2 regions of the Nitratireductor sp. L15S-10 genome follow, and region 2 is predicted to be linked to the other one. Evidence: predicted binding sites of a transcription regulator. Region 2 holds the regulator's gene; the other holds the start of a gene.
What was found. Region 2 encodes PhoB, which activates phosphate uptake and scavenging genes when phosphate is short. Its sites were predicted from a motif close to TGTCATNNANCTGTCAT; they were not measured.
Positions count from the first base shown of each region.

Region 1: a site for PhoB is predicted at 1,897-1,913, ahead of ugpB (sn-glycerol-3-phosphate ABC transporter substrate-binding protein UgpB). Genes of this name have one in related genera too.

Region 1 covers NZ_CP120676.1:133,147-147,744, forward strand. Annotated here, with positions in the region: gene P2W41_RS19950 (CDP-alcohol phosphatidyltransferase family protein) at 1-172, opposite strand, end outside; gene P2W41_RS19955 (phosphatidate cytidylyltransferase) at 169-1,119, opposite strand; gene P2W41_RS19960 (lysophospholipid acyltransferase family protein) at 1,119-1,757, opposite strand; gene ugpB (sn-glycerol-3-phosphate ABC transporter substrate-binding protein UgpB) at 1,971-3,293, shown strand; gene ugpA (sn-glycerol-3-phosphate ABC transporter permease UgpA) at 3,354-4,235, shown strand; gene ugpE (sn-glycerol-3-phosphate ABC transporter permease UgpE) at 4,247-5,083, shown strand; gene P2W41_RS19980 (sn-glycerol-3-phosphate import ATP-binding protein UgpC) at 5,100-6,176, shown strand; gene P2W41_RS19985 (hypothetical protein) at 6,177-6,662, opposite strand; gene P2W41_RS19990 (D-TA family PLP-dependent enzyme) at 6,689-7,747, opposite strand; gene P2W41_RS19995 (MurR/RpiR family transcriptional regulator) at 7,752-8,663, opposite strand; gene P2W41_RS20000 (ABC transporter ATP-binding protein) at 8,666-9,733, opposite strand; gene P2W41_RS20005 (SDR family NAD(P)-dependent oxidoreductase) at 9,744-10,502, opposite strand; gene P2W41_RS20010 (ABC transporter substrate-binding protein) at 10,790-12,022, shown strand; gene P2W41_RS20015 (carbohydrate ABC transporter permease) at 12,109-12,984, shown strand; gene P2W41_RS20020 (carbohydrate ABC transporter permease) at 12,981-13,805, shown strand; gene P2W41_RS20025 (RidA family protein) at 13,832-14,197, shown strand; gene P2W41_RS20030 (M81 family metallopeptidase) at 14,222-14,598, shown strand, end outside.
Region 2 covers NZ_CP120674.1:678,324-692,921, reverse strand. Annotated here, with positions in the region: gene P2W41_RS03370 (diacylglycerol/lipid kinase family protein) at 1-322, shown strand, start outside; gene P2W41_RS03365 (Dps family protein) at 380-889, opposite strand; gene P2W41_RS03360 (hypothetical protein) at 936-1,145, opposite strand; gene P2W41_RS03355 (hypothetical protein) at 1,233-1,658, opposite strand; gene P2W41_RS03350 (YqjD family protein) at 1,683-2,021, opposite strand; gene P2W41_RS03345 (AI-2E family transporter) at 2,174-3,367, shown strand; gene P2W41_RS03340 (Crp/Fnr family transcriptional regulator) at 3,297-4,046, opposite strand; gene P2W41_RS03335 (response regulator) at 4,187-4,585, shown strand; gene P2W41_RS03330 (sigma-70 family RNA polymerase sigma factor) at 4,582-5,133, opposite strand; gene P2W41_RS03325 (NepR family anti-sigma factor) at 5,139-5,345, opposite strand; gene P2W41_RS03320 (response regulator) at 5,549-6,343, shown strand; gene P2W41_RS03315 (DUF1328 domain-containing protein) at 6,474-6,641, shown strand; gene P2W41_RS03310 (hypothetical protein) at 6,732-7,058, shown strand; gene phoB (phosphate regulon transcriptional regulator PhoB) at 7,145-7,831, opposite strand; gene phoU (phosphate signaling complex protein PhoU) at 7,869-8,579, opposite strand; gene pstB (phosphate ABC transporter ATP-binding protein PstB) at 8,602-9,417, opposite strand; gene pstA (phosphate ABC transporter permease PstA) at 9,431-11,029, opposite strand; gene pstC (phosphate ABC transporter permease subunit PstC) at 11,022-12,410, opposite strand; gene P2W41_RS03280 (PstS family phosphate ABC transporter substrate-binding protein) at 12,541-13,539, opposite strand; gene P2W41_RS03275 (response regulator) at 14,065-14,598, opposite strand, start outside.

The DNA.
Region 1 (14,598 bases), on a different replicon from region 2:
CATCCGTCTCACCAGCCTGCCAGAAAGCCAGCCCGGCAAGCGCTGCGAACCCCATGCTGGCCACGGAAATCTGATTGGGTGTGATGGATGTGTCGGCAAGCCGGCGGGCCACGGCTTTGGCCCATCCCGTGTCGCGGCTGGCCAGAGGGCGACGATTCTCAGTCTTGTTCATGTGAGCGACCACCAGTAGCGCACGAGGTGAAAGAAGATGGGGGCGGAGAAAATCACCGAATCCAGCCGATCGATGAAGCCACCATGGCCAGCGATCAGGTGCCCCCAGTCCTTCACGCCGCGGTCGCGCTTGATGGCGGACATGACGAGCCCGCCGAAAAAGCCCATGAGCACGATGACGAAGGACAGAAGCCCCGCCTGGAGAGGCGTAAAGGGTGTCATCCAGAACAGGGCCGCGCCGACAAGCGTGGCGCTCAGCGCACCGCCGATGAAGCCTTCAACCGTTTTGGAGGGAGAGAGTTTTGGCGCAATCTTCGTGCGCCCAAGCAGTTTGCCCCAGACATATTGCAGCACGTCGCTCGACTGCACCACCACCACCAGGAAAGCGATTAGCAGCAGGTTGCGCCCCTCATAGCCGGGCATCTCCAGTGTCAGGAGGGCCGGCACATGGGAAACGCAGAAGACGCAGATCATCAGCGCCCATTGCACCTCTGCCACCCGCACGAGGAAATGATCCGTGTCGCCGCGCAGGGCCGAGACAATGGGCATCAGCAGAAACGCATAGACCGGAACAAGGATCGAATAGAGCCCGTACCAGTCGATATAAACCAGATAATACTGAACCGGCAGCACGACAAAGAATGCGGAGGCAAGCGCCCAGTGATCTCCGCGCCGCGTGTCCGTCAGCGTCACGAACTCGCGCAGGGCGGCAAAGGAGGCGAAGCCAAACAGAAGAATGGCGCCGAGCCGGCCGAAGAGCAGCGCGCCACCCATGAGGATGATCATCACCCACCAGGCATTCACCCGGTCGTTCAGGTTTTCGATGGCAGCATTGGAGCCGTCGGGCGAGAGCCTGCGTTGGAGAAGATGACCCACAAGCGAAGCCAGAACGAGCACGGCGGCCAGGCCGCCAAGCAGTTTCAGAAGGTCAATCTGGTGGACGGTCATCATGCGCTGCCCTCGTCAGCCCCGGAGATGGACAAGAGCGCAGCACGCGCCCGTTTCACGAACGCTTCTTTGGTCTCCGCAGGTTCCACACGCAACGGTGCACCGAAGGTAACTGTGCATATCAGCGGTACAGGCACAAATTCACCCTTCGGCATGACTCGGTTCAGATTGTCGATCCAGACGGGCACAAGATCGATGTCGGGGCGTGCTGTCGCCAGATGATAGATTCCGCTCTTGAAGGGCAGAAGAGGATTGTCGGTTTCATTGCGCGTGCCTTCGGGAAAGATAATGAGCGAGGCGCCGCCATCCAGCGCATCAGCCATCTGCCTGATCGGATCGTCGGCACGCGTCTTTCGGTCGCGATCGATGAGCACTGCGTTGAACACATCACGGCCGATAAACCGGCGGAGGGGCGACTTGAGCCAGTAGTCCGCGCCCGCCACCGGGCGGGTCTGCTCGCGCATGCGCGGAGGCAGGACCGCCCACAGAAGAATGAAATCGCCATGGCTTACGTGATTGGCAAAGTAGATGCGCTGCCGGGGAACAGGCTCTATGCCATCCCAAACGGCCCGCACGGCCGTGATAAAGCGCGCGAAAAGCGTGATTGCACCAGCCGCGAGCCGCGCCAGGAAACCCATTTTGCCCTCAGACCCAGAAATCGATTCGACCCTGCACCTTGTATAGGATGGCGATAGCCTAGGCCAATCGCATGACCGGCGCATTTCAGCATGAAATTTCTATACTGGAAAAGGTATAGACAATGTATTCTACAGATGCTGTCATCCAACGGTAACATAAGCCGACCAATAGAGACCGGTTAACCGGCGATCGGCGCTACAGGGAGATACACAATGAGATTTCGCGCAATGTTTTCCGCAGCCACGGCTCTGACCGTGGTGCTTCCGGTAACGGTCGGCGCCGCACAGGCGCAGACTGAGGTACAGTTCTGGCATGCCTTTTCCGGCCGTCTTGGCGAATTGCTGGAAAAACAGGTTTCCGATTTCAATGCCAGTCAGGACGAGTATGAGGTTGTCGCGACCCTCAAGGGCAATTACTCCGAGGCCCTGAATGCCGGCATTGCCGCTTTCCGCGCCGGCGAGCAACCGCATATCCTGCAGGTTTTCGAGGTCGGCACCGCCACGATGATGGCTGCCAAGGGCGCCATCAAACCGGTCTATGAAGTGATGGCCGAGGCAGAGGCCGAGTTCGATCCGAACGCCTATCTTGCACCGGTTGCCGGCTACTACACCAACACCGACGGCGAAATGCTGTCACTGCCCTACAACTCCTCGACGCCGGTGCTCTACATCAACAAGAAGGCGCTCGAGGAAGCGGGTCTTGACCCCGAGACGAAGCCTGCCACCTGGCCGGAAGTCGAGGAAATCCTCGTCAAGCTCAAGGAAGCCGGTTCTGCATGCCCGCTGACGACGGCATGGCAGTCCTGGATTCATCTCGAGAATCTGAGCGCCTATCACAATGTGCCCTTCGCAACGCAAGCAAACGGCTTTGCCGGCACCGACACCGAACTCGCCTTCAATGGCGATCTGCAGGTGCAGCACATCGACAAGATGGGCGAATGGGCCAAGGGAGGCCTCTTCAGCTATTCGGGCCGGCGCAATGAGGGCGGTGCGCGCTTCCGCTCGGGCGAGTGCGCCATGTTCACCGAATCATCAGCCGGCTATGCCGGTGTGAAGGCCGAGGCCGACTTCCCCTTCACAGTGACCAATCTGCCTTACTGGCCGGATGCGGAAGGCGCACCCTACAACACGATCATCGGCGGTGCTTCGCTGTGGGTCATGTCGGGCCACGAGGCGGAGGAATATGCAGGTGTTGCCGCATTCCTGAACTATCTCTCCAGCGCCGAGGTGCAGGCCCAGTGGCATCAGGACACCGGTTATCTGCCGATCACCACCGCCGCTTATGACCTGACCAAGGAGCAGGGCTTCTATGAAGAGAATCCCGGCACCGACATTGCCATCCTGCAAATGACCGGCAAGGCTCCGACGGAAAACTCCAAGGGCATCCGTCTTGGCAATTTCGACCAGATCCGCGCCATCATCGACGAGGAACTGGAAGCCGTCTGGCAGGGCCAGAAGGACGCCAGGACAGCGCTCGACGAAGCCGTGAACCGCGGCAACGAGCTGCTGCGCCGTTTCGAGCAGTCGACGCGATAATCCTTTGAAATCGGTGGGACCGGCATGGCATGTGCCGGTCCCACATCATCTGGTCGGCCCATGGAAAAGCGCGTTACCTTCGACAACCGGTTGCTGCCCTATCTGCTGCTCGCGCCGCAGCTTGCAGTGACGATCGTATTTTTCTTCTGGCCAGCCGGTCAGGCTCTTTACCAGTCTCTGCTACTGCCCGATCCGTTTGGTCTGGGCGCGCGCTTCGTCTGGTTCTCCAATTTCGAGTATCTCTTCAACGACCGGTATTATCTTCAGTCCTTCGTCACCACGACCGTCTTCACCTTTTTCGTGACGCTGGTTTCCATGTCGGTCGCGCTGCTTTTCGCGGTGATGGCCGATCAGGTGATCAAGGGAGCGGGGGCTTACAAGACATTGCTCATATGGCCCTATGCCGTGGCGCCTGCCGTTGCCGGTGTGATGTGGCTTTTTATGTTCCAGCCCTCAATCGGCGTGATCGCCTTCTACATGAAAGCCATGGGGATTAACTGGAACCCCGTTCTCAATGGGGGGCAGGCCATGACGCTGGTCATTCTCGCCGCCGCATGGAAGCAGATCAGTTACAATTTCCTGTTCTTCCTCGCCGGCCTTCAGGCGATCCCAAAAAGCCTGATCGAGGCGGCGGCCATTGATGGCGCGGGCAAATGGCATCGTTTCCGCACCATCATCTTCCCGCTTCTGTCGCCCACCACCTTCTTCCTGCTTGTGGTCAACATCGTCTACGCATTCTTCGAGACCTTCGGCATCATCCACACCATGACAGCGGGCGGGCCTGGCCAGTCCACCACGATCCTCGTCTACAAGGTCTATTCCGACGGTTTCGTCGGGCAGGATCTCGGTTCTTCCGCTGCCCAGTCGGTCATCCTGATGGTCGTCGTGGGCATACTGACGGTCATCCAGTTCCGCTTCATCGAGCGGCGCGTGCATTACTGAGGGGGCGGGGCATGGTTGAAAAACAGGGCTTTGGTACGATCCTGATGCATGCGGTACTGATCATCGGCATCGCCATTGTCTGCTTCCCGATCTACCTCACTTTTGTCGGCTCGACGCTGACGCATTTCGAGATCATCCGCCCGCCCATGCCGCTGGTGCCGGGACCGCATTTCATCGAAAATTACAGCGAAGCGCTCACCTCGGGCATCACCGCGCCGGTGGGGCGCATGCTGTTCAACTCCTTCATCATGGCCATGGGCATCGCCATCGGCAAGATCGCCATCTCGATCCTGTCGGCCTATGCGATCGTCTATTTCCGCTTTCCGTTTCGCATGTTCGCCTTCTGGGCGATCTTCATGACGCTGATGCTGCCGGTTGAAGTGCGCATCGTGCCGACCTATGAGGTTGTCGCCTCGCTCGGCATGCTCAATTCCTATACCGGCCTGATCCTGCCGCTGATCGCTTCTGCCACGGCCACATTCCTCTTTCGCCAGTTTTTCATGACCGTGCCGGATGAGCTGGTGGAGGCTGCCCGCGTGGACGGTGCGGGGCCCCTGCGCTTTTTCAAGGACATTCTCCTGCCGCTCTCGGTAACCAACATCGCAGCCCTTTTCGTGATCCTGTTCATCTATGGGTGGAACCAGTTCCTCTGGCCGCTTCTAATTACGACCAAGCCGGAAATGAACACCATCGTGATGGGTCTGAAACAGATGATGCCCACTGCCGACGACTACGGCAACTGGCCCGTGACCATGGCGGCGGCGACGCTGGCCGTTCTGCCGCCGGTGGCAGTGGTGATCTTCATGCAGCGCCTTTTCGTCAAGGGCCTCGTCGAGACAGAGAAATAGAAGGACCGGAATCGGCATGGCGACGATTTCCATACGCGACGTTCGCAAATCCTACGGCAAGACCGAGGTCATCCATGGTGTGAGCCTGGATGTGGCCGATGGCGAATTCATCGTCATTGTCGGCCCATCCGGCTGCGGCAAGTCCACGCTCCTGCGCATGGTGGCCGGGCTTGAGCGCATCACCGCCGGCACGATGGAAATCGGCGGGCGGGTGGTCAACGATCTGGAGCCGCGCGAGCGCGACATCGCCATGGTGTTCCAGAACTATGCGCTCTATCCGCATATGTCGGTCTTCGACAACATGGCCTATGGTCTGAAGATCGCCGGCAAGACGAAGGACGAAATCCGCCAGCGGGTCGATCAGGCCGCCGCCATGCTGCAGCTCGAACCCTATCTCGACCGCAAGCCGCGCGCGCTTTCCGGCGGGCAGCGCCAGCGTGTCGCCATGGGCCGCGCGCTCGTGCGCAACCCGGCCGTGTTCCTGTTCGACGAGCCGCTCTCCAATCTCGATGCGAAGCTGCGCGTGCAGATGCGGCTTGAGATCAAGCAGATGCAGCGCTCGGTCGGCACCACCGCGCTTTACGTGACGCATGATCAGGTGGAGGCGATGACGCTCGCCGACCGTCTCGTGGTCATGAATGCCGGCATCGCCGAGCAGATCGACACGCCGATGGCCGTCTATGAACGCCCCGCGACACGTTTCGTTGCGGGCTTTATCGGATCTCCGGCCATGAACATCCTGAAGGGAAGCGTTTCAGGCTCCGACTTCGTGCTGGAAGGAGGCGGAAAACTCGCGCTCGACACGAAGCCGGCCGAGACCGGCCGGCCGCTACTCTTCGGCGTGCGTCCCGAGCACCTGCAGATTGCCACGGCGAAAGAGGCGACGCTCAATCTTTCCGTCACGGCGGTGGAGACGCTGGGTGCCGACACACTGGCCCACGGGACACTTTCAGGCGCCAATGGTGCCGGCGGTGAGCTGATCGCCCGGCTTCCCGGCAGCACAAAGGTCGCGCCCGGCGACACACTGCCGCTCACCGTTCAGGAGAACATGACCCATCTCTTCGATGCCGAGACGGGCAGGCGCGTTGAGTGATCAGCCGCAAAGCGGGTGCGGCATATAGCCGACGAAGCCGGTGATCTTCCAGCGCCCCTCGATCCTGGCGCAGAAATAGAGCGTCTGCCAGTTCAGCCGGTCGACGCTGCCATCTGCCTTCGCGACATTGCCATTGAACTTCTTGTGCAGCACGGCGCGGTCGCCATCGATGTCGATGTCGCGCATGTTTGTCACGCGGAAAAGTGCCTCGCGCAGCGGCTCGGCAAACTCCGTTGCCGCCGTTTCCCTGCCCTGACGCAGCCATTCGTCGCGATAGGTTTTCACATCGGGAAACTGTAATCGCCAGGAATCCGCGTCGTTGAGGAAATGCGCATGCATGCCGAAGAACCGGTCCTCGGCAAAATCCCCTTCCACCATCGACCAGTCCTGCGCCAGAAACGCGTCGATGTCGCGCCGCACCAGCATTTCCCAGAGATAGTGACGGTCCGCGTCGCCTTTGGGAAAGGGGTTCGTGTCGTAGGTCATATATGTCTTCCTCGCAGTAACTGGTCTCAGGTCAGGCGGCCGCGGGCGGCAACGACCAGTGTCTCGGTCACGTGGTCGCCATCGACGAGGTTCACCTCGTCGTAAAGGTTCGACACCGGGCAGACATGGTTGGGGATGACCCGCACCTTGTCGCCGATCTCGGGTTTCACCGCACAGTTCGAAAGGTCCACAATGCCGTGCTCTTCGCTGAGCGAAGCGATCATCGCATCGGGATACTCCACGATGTGCCCATGGCCGGGAACGGGTGCGGTGTCGGCGGCAAGCGCCTTGGAGCCGGCATCGATGATCGCGCGGTTCTCGGTCGGCCGGCTCACCACCGTGGCAAGTACGGTGAACGCGCAGTCTTCCAGCGTGCCATGACCGAAGGCCATCTGCATGCGATCGGAATAGATATAAGTGCCAGGCCGATGCTCCGTCGCGCTGGTGATTTTCTGGGCCTGATAGAAATCGGGCGATCCGCCATTGGAGACCGTGTTGACCGCCAGCCCGCTCTCCTTGAGCGCGGCGATGGCATCCGCCAGCCAGCGCTCCACCTTCTCCGCCTCGCCGCGCGGCGGATAGGTCATCAGCCCTTCGAAGCGCAGGCCCGGTGCTGCATCAATCTGTTTCGCCAGCGTAACGACCTCTTCGATCGTCTGCACGCCGCAACGGCCCATGCCCGTATCGCATTCCACGAGCACGGGGAGGGGATGATCGGGATCGGTGAAATGTCCGGCATAGCCGGCAATCGTCACCGCGCTGTCCGCCGTCACAGAAAGCGTCACACGTTTGTGCAGGGTCAGAAGCCGGTCGAGCCTGGCAGCACCCAGAATGTTGTAGGGAATGAAGATGTCGGTAAGCCCCGCATCGGCCATCACCTCGGCCTCGCCCACCTTCTGACAGGTGATGCCCACTGCCCCCATTTCGCACTGCATTTGTGCGAACTTGGGGAGTTTGTGGGTCTTGATGTGCGGGCGCAGTTTCAGCCCATGGGCGTCTGCATGGGCCTGCGCGCGGGCAAGGTTGGCGCGAACCTTCGCAAGGTCGATCACCACGGCGGGCGTTTCAAGGTCGAGAATGCGCAAGGCATCAGTCTCCGATGGGAAGATTGGGGTTCTTGATGTTCTGGCTGGCCAGGCTGTGACGCACCCGCCTGAGCGGCTCGAGCACCTTCTTGCCGAGTGTGAGCGCGGTCGCCATGGCGATGATATCCACAGCCGAGAGCAGCGCATAGCGCATGGAAGACGGCTTGTAGAGATTGCCGTCCTCCTTGAAGGTGAGGGGCAGAATGTCGTCGCCCGCCGCTGCCAGCGGCGAGTTGGGTGTGGTCACCACAAAGGCGCGCGCGCCATATTGCCGGGCAATCGTCACCGCATCCATCACCGAGGCGGCCTGCCCGGAAACGGAAAAGCCGATCACCACCGCCTTGGGCTCCAGCACGGAGGCGCTCATGCGCTGAAGCTGCGGGTCGGTGTGAGCGGTCACGTGCAGCCCGAGCCGGAAGAGCCGGTTCTGCAGTTCCACCGCCGCGAAGGAGGAGCTGCCACCCGTACCATAGACGAGAATCTGGCTCGCGCGGCTGATCTCTTTCGCCATGGGCTCAAGATCAATGTCTGCGAGCGCCATCGACATGAGGTCGAGCGCGGCATGCGCGCCGGAGGCAACCTTGGCGATAACCTGGCCGGAGAGCGGCAGTTCCTCCACCGGTGCGCTCGGCTCGCGCAGATAGGCTCCGCCGATGGCCAGCGCCTGCGCCAGATGAAACCGCATCTCCCGCGTGCCGGGAAACCCGAGCGCCCGCGCCAGCCGCGTGATGGTCGGCTCGCTCACACCCGCGCGCTCGGCGATTTGCGCGATGGGCGCGTGGGCGGCAAACTGCGGATCGGCCAGAATACTCTCCACCAGGCGGATTTCCGCGCCGCGCCCGCGCTCAAGACGATCCTGCAACCGGGCGATGATATCGACCGTGCGTTCGCTGTCGTCGGGCACGCGCTTGTCCATGATCAGTGGGTCTCCAGCCTTTGTCCGCCATCGCTGTCAAACAGATGCACATGTTCGACCGGTACGGAAAGCGCAAGCGTCTCGCCCGGTTTGGGCAACTCCCTGTCACGCAGCACGACGCGCACGTCCTCTCCGGCAATGGTGCCGAACACATGGATCTCCGGGCCGGTCGGCTCCACGACCTCGACATGGAGTTTCAGCGGTCCTTCCGGGTCTCTTTGATAGGATTCGGGGCGAATGCCAACTGTCACAGTCTCATGGCCGAACCCCTGCGCGATGGGGAGGCTCGTCCCATCCTGAAGAACTGCCACGGGCGTGCCTTCAACCATGCCCGTTTCAGCTTGCAGAAAGCTCATCGCCGGCGAGCCGATGAAGCCGGCAACGAAGGTGTTGGCGGGCCGGTCGTAGAGTTCCAGCGGCGTGCCCACCTGTTCGATATCGCCGCCATTCATGACCACAATCCGGTCGGCCATGGTCATGGCCTCGATCTGGTCATGCGTCACATAGACAATTGTCGTGCCAAGCTTCTGGTGCAGCGCCTTGATCTCGGTGCGCATCTGGATGCGCAGCTTGGCGTCGAGGTTCGACAGCGGCTCGTCGAAGAGAAATACTTTCGGATCGCGCACGATGGCCCGGCCCATGGCGACGCGCTGGCGCTGGCCGCCGGAAAGCTGGCCTGGCTTGCGGTCGAGATAGGCACCGAGATTGAGGATTTCGGCCGCCTTCTCGATGCGCTGCTCGGTCTCGTCTTTCGGCTCGCCCCGCACACGGGGGCCGAAGCTGATGTTTTCCCGAACACTCATATGCGGAAAGAGCGCGTAGGACTGGAACACCATGGAGGTGTCGCGCTTCTGGGGCGGAATGTCGTTGGCGCGTGTGCCACCAATGAAGAGGTCTCCACCGGTGATGGGCTCCAGCCCCGCGATCATGCGCAACAATGTGGATTTGCCGCAGCCGGACGGCCCGACCAGAACCACGAACTCGCCATCGTCGATCGCCAGTGAGAGTTTCTCGATCACGGTCAGCGAACCGTAGCGCTTGGAAATGTCGTGAAGTTTCAGCTCTGCCATGAAGCGCTCCTCAGTCGGATATCTGTTGGAGGAAGGGCAGGTTGCCAGCGGAAATCCCGGCATCCACGGGAAGGACCGTGCCAGTAATGCCGCTTGCCAGCGGTGAGGCGAGAAAGGCGGCGGCGCGCGCCACTTCCGCGGGCTCAACCATGCGTCCCAGCGGATAGAGCTGCCGCACCTTTGCCAATATGCCCGGATCGCGCTCAATCCGGTGGTCCCATGCCATGGTGCGCACCGAACCCGGCGTGATCGCATTGGCGCGGATGCCATGCCGGCCCTCCTCCGTGGCGATGGCGCGCATCCAGGCGATCAGCCCGGCCTTGGCTGCCGCATAGGCGGGGTTGCCATAGTGCGACAGCGCATTGATGGAGGAAATGAACACGAAAGCGGCTTCCTTCTCGCTTGCGCGCATCGATGGCAGGAAGGCCTGCGAAAGCCTTGCGGCGCTGCGCAGGTTCAGGTCCAGCTCATGCGAGAGCGCCTGCGGTGTCACATCGTCCAGCGTCTCGGCGCGCGTCCAGCCGGCGTTGGAGATCACGGCATCCGGAACGCCCCCGTCGCAGATGCGGCTTGCCGCCGCTTCAACCGCACCATCGTCCAGAAGGTCAAAGCGCTGTGCTTCTCCAACCCCGTCAAACGACAGATCGGCCTCCTCCAGATCGCAGGCGACCACAAACGCGCCGAACCCCGAAAGGACATCCACCATGGCCCGGCCAATGCCGCCGGCTGCCCCCGTCACGACAATCCTGTGACCATTGAGATCGATCATTGCGCTCCCGTTCTTCCCCTGGGTTTGCCCGCTTTCGTGGGGTCTCTTCGTTCTTTCCGGGCAATCTGACGCTGCCTGAAACACAGGCCGGCAGCCAAAGATTTGCCGATAAATCGTAATTTAGCAACATGAATGTGTGATTTCACTTGCTTATTTCCAATTTCTGTAAAAAAATTACACAAAAGATCGCTGCTCGCGCCGTGTGGCAATCCGCAAGAACAGTTAAGGCGCAGGTGCCCTTCACCGGGCGCGCATCAGGAACCCGAGAGAGGAACAGGGAGACAGGAATGAACAGGACCGCATTGAAAGCCACCGTCGCCGGTGCCGCGCTTCTATCCATGGCTGGGTGGGCGCAGGCAGAGACCGTGCGCGTGACCGTGGCTGAATACAGCTCCAAGACCGGCCCCTATTTCGAGGAAGCCGCCAAGGCATTCGAAGAGGCCAATCCCGGCTCCGATATCCAGATCGAGGTGGTGCCGTGGGATGTGCTTCTGCAGAAACTGACCACCGACATTTCCGGCGGCGCCAATGCCGACCTGTCGATCATCGGCACACGCTGGCTGATCGACTTTGTCGATCAGGGCATCGCCGCGCCGCTGGACGATTACATGACGCAGGACTTCAGGGACCGGTTCTTCCCGGTCTTCCTTGAGCCTTCCGTGATGCAGGAAAAGACCTACGGTCTGCCCATCGCCGCATCGGCCCGCGCCATGTATTACAACAAGGCGCTGTTCGAGCAGGCCGGCATCAGCGAGGTTCCGGACACCTGGGACGAGCTTGCCGAAGCCGCCAAGAAGATTAGCGCGCTGGGCGACGACATTGCCGGCTTCGGACTTCAGGGCAAGGAGATCGAGACCGACGTCTATTTTTACTATGCCTTCTGGGCCTATGGCGGTCAGCTTGTCGAGGAAGACGGCACATCCGGCCTCGACACGGATGCCGGCTACAAGGCTGCGGAGATGTACAAATCGCTGATCGATGCTGGCGCGACCCAGCCCGGTGTCACCTCCTACAGCCGCGAGGATGTGCAGAACCTGTTCAAGCAAGGCAAGGTCGGCATGATGATCACCGCGCCCTTCCTCTCGAACCAGATCAAGGAAGAAGCACCCGACCTCGAATACGGCGTGGCCGCCATTCCGGCCGGCCCCGAAGGTGATCGCGGCACCTATGGTGTGACCGATTCCATCATCATGTTCGAAAATTCCCAGAACAAGGATCTGGCCTGGAAATTCCTCGATCAGCTCTTCACCACCGAGTGGCGCGCAAAGTTCACTTCGGGTGAGGGCTTCCTGCCGGTCAATCCGGAAGTCGCGGCGCAGCCGGCTTTTGCCGACAATGCGGACCTGAAGGCGTTTACAGCGCTTCTGCCGGACGCACGTTTTGCGCCCGTCATCGCCGGCTGGGAGGAAATAGCGGCCGCCACGTCGGATGCGGTGCAGACGATCTATCTGGGCAATGGCGAGCCCAAGGCCACGCTGGATGCTGCTGCCGGGGAGATCAACGGCATTCTCGGGCAATAGCAAATTCATTGAAACAGGCATGCGCGGCTGTGTCCGCGCATGCCGCTTCTACCCCCGCTTGAAATCCTGCGAAAACTGACGGCGCCATGATCCGCTCGCCCCTGACAAATCCCTATCTGTTGATCCTGCCGGGGTTTCTGCTCGCCGCGTTCATCATCCTGTGGCCGCTTTACCAGCTCGGCACGATTTCACTCAACGACGTCAATCGTTTCGGCCAGTTGCGCGGGCTCAACGGCGTTGAAAACTATGTGAACGTCTTCACCGACCCGGATTTTCTCGGCGCGCTGTGGCGCACCTTCATCTGGACTGGCGGCATCGTGTTCGGGACACTCGTCATTTCGGTGCCAGTCGCCATGATCCTCAACGAGGATTTTTATGGCCGCTCGCTTGCACGCGTCATCATCATGCTGCCCTGGGCCGTGTCGCTCACCATGACCGCCATCGTGTGGCGCTGGGCGCTGAATGGCGAGAGCGGCATGCTCAATTCGGGCCTGCAGAACATCGGCCTGATCGATCAGAACATCCAGTGGCTTGCCCGCGCTTCAACCGCCTTCCCGGTGCAGATCATGATCGGCATTCTGGTCACGATCCCATTCACGACGACCATCTTTCTCGGCGGTCTCTCGTCCATTCCCGACGATCTCTATGAGGCGGCCAAGCTTGAAGGCGCATCGCGCTGGCAGACTTTCCGCGAGATCACCCTGCCGCTGATGAAGCCGTTTTTGAACATCTCGATCGTGCTCAACATGATCTATGTGTTCAATTCATTCCCGATCATCTGGGCGACCACGCAGGGCGGGCCGGCCAACTCGACCGATATTCTTGTTACCTATCTCTACAAGCTCGGTTTCCGCTTCGGCAAACTGGGCGAGGCGTCCGCCCTGTCGGTGATGATGTTCGCGCTGCTTCTGGCCTTCACCATCCTCTATGTCGCGCTGGCCATGCGCAGGGAGCGGACATGAGCCCCAAGCTGAAGAAATCGCTTCTCTACTGGGCGCTGCTTTCACCGCTCATCGTGCTGATCCTGTTTCCGTTTGCCGTGATGTTCATCACCGCCATCAAGCCGGCCAACGAGGTGCTGTCGCCAACCTGGTGGCCGCGTGAGGCGGCATGGCGCAATTTCATCGACATGTGGGCCGCGACCAATTTCGGCACCGCGCTCTGGAACTCCGTCTATGTCTCGGTGCTGTCGACCGTTCTGGCGCTTGCGGTTTCCATACCCGCAGCCTACGCCATGAGCCGTTTCCGGTTCAGGGGGCAGGGCTTTTTCCGCCAGTTCCTGCTCGTCACGCAGATGCTCTCGCCCATCGTGCTAGTCATCGGCCTGTTCCGGCTGGTGGTGTGGCTCGGCCTGCTCGACAATGTGAACTCCATCGTCTTTGTCTATGGCGCGTTCAATGTCGCTTTCACCGTGTGGATGCTGCAGAGCTATTTCTCCACCATTCCGAAAGATCTGGAGGAAGCCGCGTGGATCGAGGGCGCGAGCCCGGCAAAGGCGCTGATCATGGTGTTCCTGCCGCTCGCCCTTCCGGCGATGACGGTCACGGCCATCTTCTCCTTCATCAATGCGTGGAACGAGTTCGTCATTGCGCTCACCATGCTGCGGCGTCAGGAAAGCTACACGCTGCCGATCCAGATTTTCTCACTTGTCGCTGGCCGTTACACGGTCGAGTGGCATCACGTCATGGCGGCAACCTTTGTCGCCACCATCCCCGTCGCCGTCATCTTTGCATGGTTGCAGCGCTATCTGGTGCGCGGCCTGGCCATCGGTGCGGTGAAATAAAGCAATTCCAGGAACGGAGTATATTCATGACCAAGCAGTGCTTCGGCACCTCCCATGTGCCACTTTCCCCCGCTGTGCGTGCCGGCGATTTCGTCTACATCTCCGGCCAGGTTCCGGTGGGAGCCGATGGCGTTGTCGTCAAGGGCGGCATCACCGAGCAGACCGGGCAGGTGATGGAAAACGTCAAGGCGGCATTGGCGCTCGCCGGCTGCACACTCGATGATGTGGTCAAGACAACCGTCTGGCTGGAAGATGCGCGCGATTTCGGCCCGTTCAATGCGGTGTACGGCAAGTACTTTCCCAAGAACCCGCCGGCGCGCACCACGGTTGAATCGCGGCTGATGATCGACATCAAGATCGAAGTTGAGGCCGTCGCCTACAAGCCGCTCTGATCCGTAAAGCCAGGACCTTATCGCATGCGTGTCTTTACCGCGTCGCTCGCCACCGAAACCAACACCTTCTCGCCGATCCCGACCGATCGCGGGGATTTCGAGATGGCGTTTTACGCCGGGCCGGGGGAGCACCCCGAGACTCCGACGCTCTGTTCGGCGCCCATCCCCGTCTTGCGGCGGCGGGCGCGGGAAGAGGGTTTCACCCTGATCGAGGGGACCGCCACCTGGGCGGAACCGGGCGGCTATGTCCGGCTCGATGTCTATGAGGCGCTGCGCGATGAGATTCTGGATCAGTTGCGTGACGCCATGCCGGTGGACTGTGTGGTGCTTGGCCTGCACGGCGCAATGGTCGCGCGTGGGCTCGACGATTGCGAGGGCGACCTTCTCGCCCGTGTGCGCGG
Region 2 (14,598 bases):
CAATCTCTACGGTGAAGGCCAGCACCTGCCGTTCACCAACAGCCCCGACGGTGGCCAGCTCGGCATATATATCACCCATGCGCGCACACGCGCCGAAATGCTTCTCTTCTTCTTCAATATGGGTATTGGCCGCTGGCGCAAGAACGAACAGGTTGAGATCCATCAGGCGAGCGAGGTGACGGTGCGCGTCCACTCCGGAACCCAGCGCTTCAAGTGCGCCATCGATGGCGAACTGCGGCCGTTGCCGAGGGAGACACGGATCGTCCTTCATCCGAAGGCGCTGCGTGTTCTGGTGCCGAAACAGGAGAGCGACCTCTCCTGACAAAAAAACCGGCCGGGGCGAACCGGCCGGCAGAAGTCCTGGGAGGAGTTTCGTATATCAATCTGCGATAAGAGCACGCAGCATCCACAGCGCCTTTTCGTGGAAGGTAAGACGATCGGTCAGCATGTCGGCGGTGACAAGGTCACCCTTCTCGTCGGCCTTGGTACCGATCTCGCGCATCTTGCGCACAGCCTCCTCATGGTCTTCGACCAGATCCTGGACCATCTCCAGCGCCGAGCGGCCCGAGGCGCGAAGCTCAATGGATGTGTCGACACCCTTGCCACTCAGAATGGGAGCGTGATGGCCCAACGCGCGCACCCGCTCGGCGATGATGTCGGTCGCCTCGAACAGTGTATTGTACTGCTCTTCGGTCAGCACATGGATCGAATGGAACAGCGGCCCCACCACGTTCCAGTGGTAGATATGTGTCTTGATCAATAGGCGATAAGTATCGACGAGGATTTCCGAAAGGCCGGCGGAAATTTCCTTTCTGTCCGCTGCAGAAAGGCCGATATCCATCTTTTCGGCATGGGTTTTCGGTTTGAGAACTTCAGCGGCATCGCTCATGGGGTACTCCTTTGGTTGACGGGTTCTGACGAGGTATCCAGGCGGATCAGCTCGTCGGTTCATCCTGTGCGGCCGGCAGCTCTATGGCCTGCTGATCATCCAGCATCAGGCCGTAGACTTCGACGCCCCACCAGACCAGGGCAGCCAGCAGAAGGCCGCACACCAGCACCATCAGCACTGGAAAGCCTCGACGCCCCTGGCGAGCGTCCTGCGGCGGTGTCTTTCTCGGGGTCTCGGGCCTCGGGGTTTCAGGCATGATCACTGCTCCTGTTTCTGTGCCTCAATCAATGCCGAGGGCAGAAGAGGGTTCCATGAAAATGCAGGAGCCGCACTACAGCGCCCTTTAACGGTCGTCAGGGTCCTGGCCGGAATTTTCCCGATAGATCGCGTATCCAAGGACGGCCAAAGCCGGCAGCGCCACCGCACCAAGCCCTCCCGTGCGCGAAAGCACCGACGGCAACAGGGTCAGTGCTGCGGTGCCTGCAAGTACACCTGCATCGCCGATGCGGCGACGGCGCGCACGGCGGGCCTGAACCCGGCTCCACACCTTCAGACCGACAAGGACGATTATCGCCATGGTTACGAACGCAACCCCGAAACCGAGTGCAGCCTCGATCACACCCCACTGCCGCGAGGCCGCAATGAACCCGGCCAGCACCAGAAAGCCGAGGCCGAAAAGGCCGAGAAGTGCGGCCAGCGCATAAAAGCCGGTCGTGACTTTCATACGCTTGAACACACCCGAAAACTCTCCGGCTGCGAGTGAAGCCAAAAGCCTTGCCATCATGGCGAAGGCCTAGCGGCGGGTAGCGAGAGCGATGAGAAATCCGGCCCCCACAGCCAGCGCAAGCGAGGTGAAGGGGCGCTCACGCACCGTGCGGACCAATTCCTGCTCCAGCTCCTGCGTGCTGTCCTTCACGCTGTTCAGCGCTGCCTCGCCCTGCCCGCGCAACTGCTCGATCCGCTCTCCGGCCGCCTTACGCGCTGCCTCGCCGGATTGACCACCCATGTCTTTAAGATGGCTGACCAGCTGCGCCATGTCGGTGCGCAATTGCTGAATATCCTTTTCCAGATCGCCGGTCGTTACCGCATCGTCTTTCTGGGTTCGGGCGGTTTTCGCGGTGGTCGTTGCCATATGCAGTCTCCCATGGTTCGGCCATGTTTGGGGCCATGTTTCGTGCAAGTTTTGCTCACAGCCCAACGCGAAACATCCCACGAAGTTCCCTCCGCCAAGGAACCATTTGCCCACCAGCACGCTTTTCACTGGAAACGTCGGCGGATAACTGGATGGATCACAAGTCTTTGGACACCTCGCGCAAACGCTCGCACATCATGACCCTCGAGATGGCGCTGACTTACGGCGCGCAGAGTTCTGTTCTGCTTCTGGGTCTGCTGGCGCTGATCATCGCGCTGCACTTTGGGCGTTTCCTGCTGGCACCGATATCGCTCGCGGTCTTCATTGGCTTGATGCTCGGGCCCATTGCCACCCGCCTGGAGCGGATGGGGGTCTGGCCAGCCGTCTCGGCTGTAGCTGTGGTTCTGATTTTCATTGGCCTCGTGGGCGGCTTCCTGACAGCGATCGCGGCCCCGCTGACGGCCTGGGCCGACCGCCTGCCCCAGATATGGAACGAATTGCAGTTGCAGCTCTCGAGTCTGAGACAGCCTCTTGGCACCATCAAGGATTTGCAGGAACAGATTCGTTCCGTCACCGGCGGCTCCAGCGTGACGGTCGCCGTGAAGGAAGACACCACCGTGGAGAACGTCGCGGTTCTTGCGCCGTCGCTGCTGGCGCAATTGCTTATCTTCTTTGCGAGCCTTTATTTCTTCGTGGCCACACGGCACGAAACGCGGGCGGCTATTTTGCACCTTTGTTTCAACCGTCGTTTGCGCTGGCGGGTCGCGCACATTTTTCGGGATGTCGAAAATGCCGTCTCGGATTATCTTCTGTCGATTACCATCATCAATATCGGTCTGGGCATCGCTGTAAGCATCGCCCTTTGGCTGCTCGGCGTCCCTTCACCGGCGCTATGGGGAGCGATGGCGACATTGCTCAATTTCGTGATCTATATCGGCCCTGCGGTCATGGCCTGCGTCCTGCTCGCAGTGGGCCTTGCCACCTTCGACACCTTGACGGCGAGTTTTCTGCCGCCTCTAACCTATCTGGCGTTAAACGCGACAGAGGCACAGTTCGTCACGCCGACCGTTATCGGTCGGCGAATGACGCTCAACCCGTTTATCGTTTTCCTTGCAATAGCTTTCTGGCTTTGGATGTGGGGGCCTATCGGCGGTTTCATCGCCATCCCCGCATTGCTGACACTTTATGCAATAGCCGGCAACATCATCCCGGGCATCGAACCTCCCACGCCCGCCAAACCGCGTGCATCGACACGTTCGCCTGAACCGAAACCACCTATAGAAAAGGCCGCTTCGCCGCTTTCTCGGCCGTCCAGTCCGCCAGTTCGGCCAAGGCCTCCGGATTGAGTATCCGGCAGCCACCATCCTCCCATTTCAAAAGACCCCGCTCCGCGAGGCGCGCAATGGTTTTGTTGGTGTGGACAAGAGACAGGCCGAGCGTATCAGCCACATGCTGCTGCGTGAGCGACACCGTGCCGTTCCTGGTCAGACCACTTTGCCGGCTTCGCTCAAGGATGAACATCAGGAGATAGGCGACTTTTTCCAATGCTGTGCGACGACCAACCGTGAGAAGGTTGTCATCCAGCATGCATTCCTCACGCGAGGCGATCCAGGTGATGTCATAGGCAAGTTCAGGAAACTCCCGGTAGAGGGAAAAAAGCTCGGCTTTCTCAAACACGCACAAAACCATGTTTGAGAGCGCCTCGACCGAGTGCTTCATCTCGCCCAGCAGGCTGCCCTGCAGACCGACAAGATCGCCGGGCATTACGTAATTGACGATTTGCCGGCGGCCATCTTCAAGCAGTTTGTATCGAAAGCCCCATCCGGAAAGAACGGTGTAAAGGTGCGGGTTGTGTGCGCCCTCCACCAACACGGTCGCGCCTTTCTTGACCGCCAGGTCACCTTTTTTGAAGCGGCCGATAAATTCCAGTTCACACTCGTCGAAATCCCGAAAAAGCTCGAGTTTCCGCAAGGGGCACTTTTCACACGGTAGACTGGCGTGAACGCGTTCTTGTTCTTTTGTCACAGCTTGCCTCGATCCGCGGATCCGGAAGCATGTCCGCCGATCCCCTCGGCTTCTTTGGTACCATGTCTTTTTTTAATGACAAGTCAGTCAACTAATGAGATTTCAGGAGAAAATTTCTCTGGTTTCGGAAGGATGCCCATTTGAAAAAAACCCTCGATGGGGCCCGAGTGCTGCTGGTCGAAGACGAAGCCCTGATTGCCATGAACATCGAAGAGCTCTGCAAGGAACATGGCGCAGAGGACGTGGTGACCGTAACTTCGTTTAACGCGCTGAAGCCAGACGTGCTTGAAACCGGGCGGATTTCAACAGCCATTCTCGACATCAGGATATCCGACAACTGGACAAACGACTTCGCCCACCTGCTGCAAAGCCGGCGAATTCCATTTATTTTCGCCACGGGCTACGCCGCCAGCCATCAGGTCTTTGAGCCCTTTAACGGCATTACCATCGTCGAAAAACCGTACAAGGACAGCGACCTGATCCAGGCGTTGGCGCAGGCGATTGGCTCTTCGAATGAAAGCGGTTCCCGCTCGGATTAAGCGGTAAAGACGGAGTTTGTTATCTGGGCCGAGATCGCATCCGGGCCGAAGTCGTTCTCGCCCGTGATCTTGAGGATCTCCTGCAGACGCGTGCGGGCACGACTGACCCGGCTCTTGATCGTACCCACCGCGCAATCACAGATTTCCGCCGCCTCTTCATAGGAAAAGCCTGAGGCGCCAATCAGAATGATTGCCTCGCGCTGATCCTCGGGCAGTTGCTCCAGCGCCCGGCGGAAATCCTTGAGATCCACGGAGCCCTCCTGAGCCGGATGGACAGACAGACGCCCTGTAATGGCGCCGTCGCTATCCTCCACCTCTCGCTTCCGCTTTCGCATCTGGGAATAGAATTCGTTGCGAAGGATCGTAAAGAGCCACGCTTTCAGATTGGTGCCCGGCTGGTAGCTGGCCTGCTTGTCCCAGGCTTTGACGAGCGCCTCCTGAACGAGATCATCGGCCCGGTCGGCGTTCTTTGAAAGTGAGACCGCAAACGCGCGCAGGCTAGGTACGGTGGCCAGAAGATCGTCACGAAAGCCAGGATATACACTCATCGATATCAATCCTTGTTCCCGGCGGTCTTGGCACTGCTCTTCTGTTCCAGCTGGTTGAGAAGATCGCTGAACCGGTCCGGAATGTCTTCCGTTATCAAATCATCGTAATACTGCCTGAGCTTGCGCCCGATCTCGGAGTTTGCGCCAAGAGGATCGCTATCCTTTCCGCGCTTGTCCGGGCCCCGATGGGTGTTGGGTTTGCCGTAATTCATGCCCTGTCTTCGTCCATATAGTCTGTCTCCCAATGAAGCGGGCGCAATTGAATTGGCCCGCGCCACCACTCTTCCATAGCAGGCAAAACGCCGCCGAGCAGAAAACGTTCCCTCCTTATGGAACATTTTCCCGCAACACGCGTTTTCACCATCATAAATATGCATTGTTCCCATTGCCACATTACGAGGGAGACCTGAAATCCATGACTTTGTCAGCGCGTATCGCACCGCATCTTCCATATCTGCGGCGCTTTTCCAGAGCCGTGTCTGGCTCGCAAACGAGCGGTGACGCCCTGGTGGCCGCGGCGCTTGAAGCGCTGATCGCCGACACAAGCATTTTCCCCGAAGCATCAACGGACAAGATCGCGCTTTTCAGGCTTTTCACATCGCTTTTCGAAACGCTCGATGTGCCGATCCCCGAAAGTGCACCGACGTCCGCATGGGAACAACGCGCTTCCAGAAATCTGTCGTCGCTCGCCCCCCGCCCACGACAGGCGTTCCTTCTGGTGGCCGTCGAGAACTTCCGACCGGAAGAAGCGGCGGAAATTCTGGAAACCGATATGAACGGCATCAACGCGATGTTGCACGAGGCCAGCGAGGAGATATCCCGCCAGGTGGCCACCGACATCCTGATTATCGAGGACGAGCCGCTGATTGCCATGGATATCGAGGAGATGGTTGAAAGTCTCGGTCATCGCGTCGTCGGCAATGCCCGCACCCACAAGCAAGCCGTCGAGATGTTTGCAAAAACGCAGCCGAAAATGGTCCTCGCAGACATCCAGCTTGCAGACGGGAGTTCGGGCCTTGACGCAGTGAACGAGATTCTCGAAGGGGCCACCGTCCCCGTGATCTTCATCACCGCCTTCCCGGAACGATTGCTGACAGGTGAGCGCCCTGAGCCGACCTTCCTCGTCACGAAACCGTTCAGCCCGGAAATGGTCAAGGCGCTAATCAGCCAGGCGCTTTTCTTCGACCACCAGGCTCGCGCGGCCGCCTGAGGCATCAGAAGCACCGGCTTCATGAGAAAGGCCGCCTTCGGGCGGCCTTTTTTGTTTGCCGGTTTTCTTTCTCCGGGAACCAATCATCGTGGATGGACGTTTAACAGCCATAACTAAACGGAGAGACAGAATGCTTTACTGGGCACTTATATTCCTCGTCGTCGCACTCATCGCCGGCGCCCTTGGTTTTGGCGGTATTGCAGGCGCTTCCGCGGGGATCGCACAGATCCTGTTCTACATCTTTCTCGCCCTTCTCGCGATTTCCCTGATAATGGGGCTGCTGAGAGGGCGTGGTTAAACAAGTACGAAAGACGTAAACGAATGCGGCATCCGACGATGCGGACCATCCATGGCTTCCGCGTCGGGCAGACAGTGAAAGGAGAACGCCATGGAACATATCGCTGCGCTTCTTCTGGTTGTCGGCTGCTCCGGCAACATGGCTGAATGCCGCGAACTTCCCGCCCCCGCTCCGGTCTATGAAACGTTCGAGGAGTGCGAGGCGGAGAAGCCCATCTCCATGCGTGAGCTTGAAGGCGAGGCCCCGCGGGTGATGGCAACGTGCGTCTTTGTCGATCCAGCGCTCGTCTATGATGACGCGGTGCTGGAATGGGACATCACCAAAGACGGAAAGCTGACAGCCTCGCTGGAGCCGGCCACAAGCTTCGCCGTTGCTCAGAACCAGCATGCTCGCCAGAAGAATACCTTCACCGAGTAATCACACTACGGCTTGAACAAATAACCCCGGCATTTGCGCCGGGGTTATTTCCAGGATTTTCGACAGGAAGTCGAGATAAGCGGAAGTCACGCCTCTCGAATGGCGTAGCCAGCTCCGCGAATGGTGCGAATCACATCGGGGAGCCGCCCCTGATTCACGGCTTTGCGCAATCGGCCCACATGAACGTCGACAGTACGCTCGTCGATGTAGATCGTCTCCCCCCAGACATTGTCGAGCAACTGGCTGCGCGAGAAGACACGGCCGGGATGCTGCATCATGAATTCGAGAAGTCGAAATTCGGTCGGGCCCAGCCGGATTTCATTCTTGCGCCGATAGACGCGATGCGATTCCCGATCGAGCACGATATCGCCTACAGAGAGAACCGTTGAGAGAACCTCAGGTTTGGCTCTGCGCAAAAGGGCGCGCACACGCGCCACGAACTCCGGCGTCGAAAATGGCTTGACCAGATAGTCGTCGGCACCGGTGGAAAGCCCCCGAACGCGGTCGCTTTCCTCGCCGCGCGCTGTGAGCATGATGATGGGAAGTCGTTCGGTTTCAGGCCGCATGCGCAGCCGGCGGCACAGTTCGATGCCTGATACAGCCGGAACCATCCAGTCCAGCACTAGCAGGTCCGGGACATTTTCCTGCAACCGCACTTCAGCTTCATCGCCGCGTGAGATCATCTCGACCTGATAACCCTCGGCTTCCAGATTGTATTTCAGCAGGACGCAAAGCGGTTCGTCGTCTTCAACGACCATGACCTTGGGGGCAATCATGGAAGGCATTCTCCTAAAGTATTGCTACGGCCGATCAGGCATCCGCATCGACCGTCATCTGTGTTTCATCAAGCTTCGGCCGCTGGACCGGAAGCTGTTCCCCCGTCACCACATAATAGGCATTCTCGGCGATATTCGTCACGTGATCGCCGATGCGTTCCAGATTCTTCGCGCAGAAGAGAAGATGCGTACAGGATGTAATGTTGCGCGGATCTTCCATCATATAGGTGAGCAATTCCCGGAACACCGACGTGTACTGAATGTCGATTTTCTCATCGTCGTCACGCAACTGGATCAATGCTTCGGGCTCGCGCTTCACATAGTGCTCGACCACAGCGTTGACCTGTTGCAGCACCAGGCCCGCCATAGCATCTATGGAATGAGCAAGTGTGCGCGGCGTCGCGCTCTGGCCGACCGCACTGACACGCTTGGCGATATTCTTCGCAAGGTCGCCGATACGCTCCAGATCGGCGGCCATGCGAATGGCACCGACAACGCTGCGCAGATCCTGTGCCATTGGCTGGCGCTTGGCGATCAGCGTGATGGCGCGCTCGTCGAGGTCGCGCTGCTTGGCGTCCATGATCGTGTCATCGGAGATGACGCGCTGCGCCAGTGCGGTATCGGAATGAAGAAGGGCACTGGTGGAGGCGCGGGTCATCGCACCGGAGAGATCGCCCATGTCGCGAATGAGGCGGTCGATCTCACCGAGTTCCTCATCGAAGGAGCTGACTGTGTGCTCGCCCATGATCTGGTTCCTTATCTGTGCGTCAGCCGAAGCGACCAGTGATGTAATCCTGAGTGCGCTTGTCATCCGGATTGGTGAACATCTTGTCCGTCGGCCCCTCCTCGACAAGGTTGCCCAGATGGAACATGGCCGTGCGTTGCGAGACGCGCGCCGCCTGCTGCATCGAGTGCGTCACGATGACGATCGTGTAGTTCTCGCGCAATTCGTCGATCAGCTCTTCCACCTTCGCGGTGGCGATGGGGTCGAGCGCCGAACACGGTTCGTCCATGAGGATGACTTCCGGCGACACCGCAATGGCGCGCGCGATGCACAAACGCTGCTGCTGGCCGCCGGAGAGGCCCGTGCCGGGTTCATGCAGGCGATCTTTCACCTCGTTGAAAAGCCCCGCCTTCTGCAGGCTGGATTCGACCACTTCATCCAGCGCGCTCTTTGAGGAGACCAGACCGTGGATACGCGGCCCGTAGGCGATGTTCTCGTAGATCGACTTCGGGAACGGGTTGGGCTTCTGAAAGACCATTCCCACGCGGGCGCGCAGCTCAACCACGTCGACCTTCGGGTCGTAGATGTCCTGCCCGTCAAGCGTGATCTCGCCTTCCACCCGACAGATGTCGATCGTGTCGTTCATACGGTTGAGGCAGCGCAGGAAGGTGGACTTGCCACAGCCTGAAGGACCGATCAAAGCCGTTACCTGCTTCTGCCTGACATCAAGATCGACATCGAAGAGCGCCTGCTTTTCGCCGTAGAAGACCCGGACCTTTGATCCGCGCATCTTCACGGGCAACTCTTCCGTCCTGTTCTGCACCGCTTCTTCCACTGCCGCATCCGTTAACATGTTCATTTCTCCTACTCCGTTACCAGCGGCGTTCGAAACGCTTGCGCAACACGACCGCAACGGCGTTCATCAAAATCAGGAAGCCCAAAAGGATCAGGATAGCCGCGGACGTCTTCTGCTGGAAGGCAGGCTCCGGGAAATCCGCCCACATGAAAATCTGGACCGGCAGAACCGTGGCCGGCGATGTGAAGCCGCCTGGAATATCCACGATGAAGGCGACCATGCCGATCATGAGGAGTGGAGCGGTCTCACCGAGAGCCTGCGCCATACCGATGATGGTGCCCGTCAGAATGCCCGGCATCGCGAGCGGCAGAACGTGATGGAACACCGTCTGGATCTTCGAGGCACCGACACCGAGCGCCGCCTCACGGATCGAGGGCGGCACTGCACGCAACGCTGCCCGTGACGCGATGATGATCGTCGGCAGGGTCATCAATGCCAGAACCATGCCGCCAACCAGCGGCGCCGACCGCGGCAGGTTGAACCAGTTCAGAAACACGGCGAGACCAAGCAAACCAAAGACGATGGACGGAACGGCCGCCAGATTGTTGATGTTCACCTCGATAAAGCCGGTCAGGCGGTTCTTCGGCGCGAACTCTTCCAGATAAATGGCGGCGGCAACGCCGATGGGAAAGGACAGCGCCAGTGTGACAAGCATCGTCAGAGCGGAGCCGACAACCGCGCCCCAGATGCCTGCCATTTCTGCTTCACGGCTTGCACCGCCGAAGAAGAACTGTGTGTTCCAGGCACTTGCCGTGCGTCCGTCAGCTTTGAGTTGGTCGACCCACACGATCTCGCGGTCGGAGATCTTCCGCTGACCTTCCGGCGTTGCAATGACCCGCAGGCGGACGGGTCCGGCAGCATCTGCCGAGACCGAAGCCAGGACCGGGCCGCGTGCAACCACGCCAGCATCGGCGTCCGGGGCAAGATCGGTGATCTTCACCGCACCACCGCCAAGATAGATGATGAAAGACGCGGCACCTGTCGTCAGACGCAGCGCACCGCCATCCTCTTCGAGGGCACCGGCTTCCCTTGCAGCATCGAGCAGGCTGTCATCGGAAAAACGCAGTTCCGCTTCGTTGCCCTCCACGGCCACGCTCTGCGGCGTTGCCAGAACCGTCTCGGCGCTGTCGGCTGCAAGAAGTCCCTTCAGATAAAGATCGGCAAAATCATCCATCGGCAGAGCGTATTCGACAGTCCCGCCGGGCGTGAGGCTGCCATTCTGCAATGCCTGGCGCAGAAGTGTCGGCGCGCCGCTCGAGATAAGACCACGAACCTGCCTGCGCTCCTGACGCCCCTCAACCTGCGGAAAGAGCGATAGCAGAGCATCGCTGATGATGGTGTCGTAGTTGTTGCCCGTCAGGTTGTCCGGGTTCACATGCTCAGCCGACAGGTTCAGCGGAAGGGTCAACTCATTCGCGCGAAAAGCCGGGAATGCCTTGAACACGATGGTCGAAAGAAGGAGAAGCAGGAAGAATGCCGAGAGAAGAACTGCTCCCGCACCCAGCCATTTGAAGCGGCTTTCTGCAGCGTAGCGTTTGCGAAGGCGGCCTCGCGCCTGCTCATTCGTATGCTGATTGTTCTGCGGCTTCGCGCCGCCAGCAAGCGTATCAGTCATATTGCTCTCGATATTTCTTCACCACACGCAGGGCGATGATGTTGAGGGCGAGTGTCACGCAGAAGAGAACCAGCCCGAGGGCGAATGCCGCGAGCGTCTTCGCGCTATCGAATTCCTGGTCGCCAACCAGGAGGGTGACGATCTGCACGGTGACGGTGGTCACGGCTTCCAGCGGATTGATGGTGAGATTGGCTGCCAGTCCAGCCGCCATCACCACGATCATCGTCTCGCCGATAGCACGGCTGATGGCCAGCATCAGCGCTGAGACAATGCCCGGCAGGGCAGCAGGAAGAACGACCTTGCGGATCGTTTCCGATTTGGTGGCACCAAGACCGGCAGAGCCGTCGCGCAGAGACTGAGGGACCGCATTGATGACATCGTCGGAAAGCGACGACACGAAGGGGATGATCATGATCCCCATGACGATACCCGCCGCGAGCGCCGATTCCGAGGCCACGCTGAGGCCCAGAACCTGCCCGAAATCACGGAAGAAGGGGGCAACGGTCAGCGCGGCAAAGAAGCCATATACGACGGTGGGGATGCCGGCGAGGATCTCCAGCATCGGCTTGGCAACCGACCGCACCTGTTTGGAAGCATAGTCGGACAGATAGATCGCCGACATGAGCCCCACGGGCGCTGCAACCAGCATCGCGATGAATGTGATGAGCATGGTGCCGACGAAAAGCGGGACCGCACCGAAGATGTCCGGATTGACCGCACCGGCTTCCTGACCTGCTCCGGTGAAAGCGCTCTGGGGGCTCCAGTGCGTACCGAAGAGAAACTTGTAGAACGGAACCTGCTGAAAGAAGCGCAGGGATTCAAAGATGAGAGAGAGGACGATGCCCAGTGTCGTCAGGATCGCAACCACAGAACAAAGGATGAGAAAGAGGCGGAGCACCCGCTCCACAACGTGGCGGGCGCGAAACTGCGGTGTGATGCGGCGAATGCCCCAGAAGAAGCCGAGAGCAGCCAGGAGCGTGACGAGACCACTGACGATCCACTCGCTTTGGCCGCGCAGGGCAGCGAAGTGCTCCGCAGCGGCTTCCTTCGCCTCATTCGGGAATCCCGCAATGCCGCCGAAGGCCAGAGCGCGCGCATCGCGCAAGAATGCCTGCTTTTCCGGAAGGTTCATGTCCGCGAGCTGTGTCGCAAAACGGCCTTCAACGATCGAAGCCTCGACACCGGGGGTTGCGACACCCCAGAAAAGAAGGATCAGAAGAGCAGGTCCCGCTGACAACAATGCCAGAAACAGGCCGTGCTGGCTGGGCAGCGAGTGCAGCGCGGCCGTATTGCCTTCGACGCTCGAAAGCGCTCGTGCGCGCCCGAAATAATACGCCACGGCGAAAAGCACCAGCAGCGCGATGACGACATATGTAATCATACTACCCCCGAGGGTCGGGTACGGTCGGATCTACCGTGAACCCGTGGGATCCCCATCCAAGCGCGACTTCGCATGAACCCCGAAACAGGAAGACCCGGCCGCAATGACGGCCGGGTCCCCGGTTGGTCTATCAGGAACCCATGCCCTTGAGGGCCTGGGCATCTTCCGCCTGCTTCGCGCGGGCGTCGTCCGGCAGCGGGATCAGACCCTTGTCAGCCAGGTAGCCCTCGGGGCCCCAGGCAGTATCGGTGGTGTATTCCTTGATGAATTCTTCCATACCAGGAATTGCACCGACGTGCTCTTTCTTCGCGTAGACGAAGAGCGAACGGGAGACGCCGTACTCACCGGCTGCGATCGCCTCGAAGGTCGGGGCGACACCGCCGATGGTGGAGCCCTGCAGCTTGTCGGCGTTCTGGTCGAGGAACGAAAAGCCGAAGATGCCAAAGGCATCAGCGTTTGCTTCAAGCTTCTGAACGATCAGGTTGTCGTTCTCACCGGCTTCCACATAGGCGCCGTCTTCACGGATCTCCGTGCAGCCGTCAGCAGCCTCGATCGCTTCCGGGCAGGCCTCTTCCATGACCAGCTCGACGAATGCATCGCGCGTGCCAGAGGTCGGGGGCGGGCCGAGAACCTCGATCTTGGTGTTCGGCAGGCTCTCATCGATGTCCGACCAGTTGGTGTACGGGTTCGCAACAACCTTGCCGTCGACTTCAACATTCTTTGCCAGAGCGGCGAAGATCTGTTCCTTCGTGAGGTCGATCTGCTTTGCAGCCTTGGAGTTGGAGATGACGATGCCGTCGAAGCCAACCTTGATCTCAACCGGTGTCACGCCGTTCGCCTTGCAGGTCTCCAGTTCAGAGTCCTTGATCGGGCGCGAAGCGTTGGTGAAATCCGGGTGGCTTTCACCGACGCCGGCACAGAACAGCTTCATGCCGCCACCCGTGCCGGTGGATTCTACGACCGGGGTCTGGAACTCACCGCTCTGGCCAAAACGCTCGGCAACTGCCGTGGTGAAGGGGAAGACAGTCGACGAGCCAACGACGCGGATCTGGTCACGGGCAGCAGCCGTACCAACTGCGCCCGCGAGGGCGATCGTGGCCGCCGAAGCGGTAAGAAGGAATTTGTTCATTGGAGACAGCTCCCTGTTCGGAATTCGGTCAGACGCCCTCTCGGCGTCGGGGAGCGGAATAACAACTCTGTGTAACAGTTCCATGACAGTTCCGTGTCAGCCCCGTTACGAACTGAAATCAGGCCATAATTCGCTTTTCGGCGCGAGTTGAGAACGGCCGGCAAGAAGGCAAGCCCAGCTGAAAGGCGAAGCGCAATTCACTGGAGCAACACGCCGGTGTCACGGCCCTGGCCGAAGTGGATGTTGAGAAGTCAGAAAAAGCCGGGCGGGGGAAAGACCATATAGAATGGCTAATCACACTGGGCTGGGTTTAAAACCCGGATAGATCCTGTTGGGGCTCGTTTGGACCACCCATGGCCTGTGGACCTCCACCCGCCCGGAAAAAGCATGGTCAAGCAATGACCATTTGTCTCAACTTTAATGAGAGCGCCGACTTACCTAAATGGTGCGATCACGCTAGTAATACAAAACCCGCAACTTTGGATAAAAAAGTATATATATCAATATATTAAGAGAATTTTTTACTCATTTTTGGATTGATTTTACAGTCAGAGAATTCACCCAGGAGTTGATTTTCTCCAAAAGCGCTCTGGGGCTGATCGGTTTGGAGAGATAATCATCCATCCCCGCCTCCAGACACAATTCGCGATCACCTTTCAGTGCATGTGCAGTCACACCGATGATGGGAACGCGTGTCGCGGCCCCATACTCGCGTTGCCGGATCTCCCGTGTTGCTTCCAGCCCATTCATTTCGGGCATGGAAATATCCATCAGAATTAGTCGCGGTTTCTTTCGCTCACACTCTTCGAGCGCACGTCGGCCATTTTCGACGATTTCGAAGCGCAATCCCGCTTCGCTGAGAATCTGCCGGAAAACGAGCTGATTAACCTCGTTGTCTTCAGCAACCAGAACATCGATGCCTGGAGAAGTTTCATCGCCACTCAGGGGCGCGATTTCTACCTTTTGAGGCGAATCGGCACCAGATTCCAAATGCCCCTCCCCCGCCATGGCGCCCTCCGTGCCCGACGGTCTGGCTGTCGTGGTCTGCATGGCCATGAT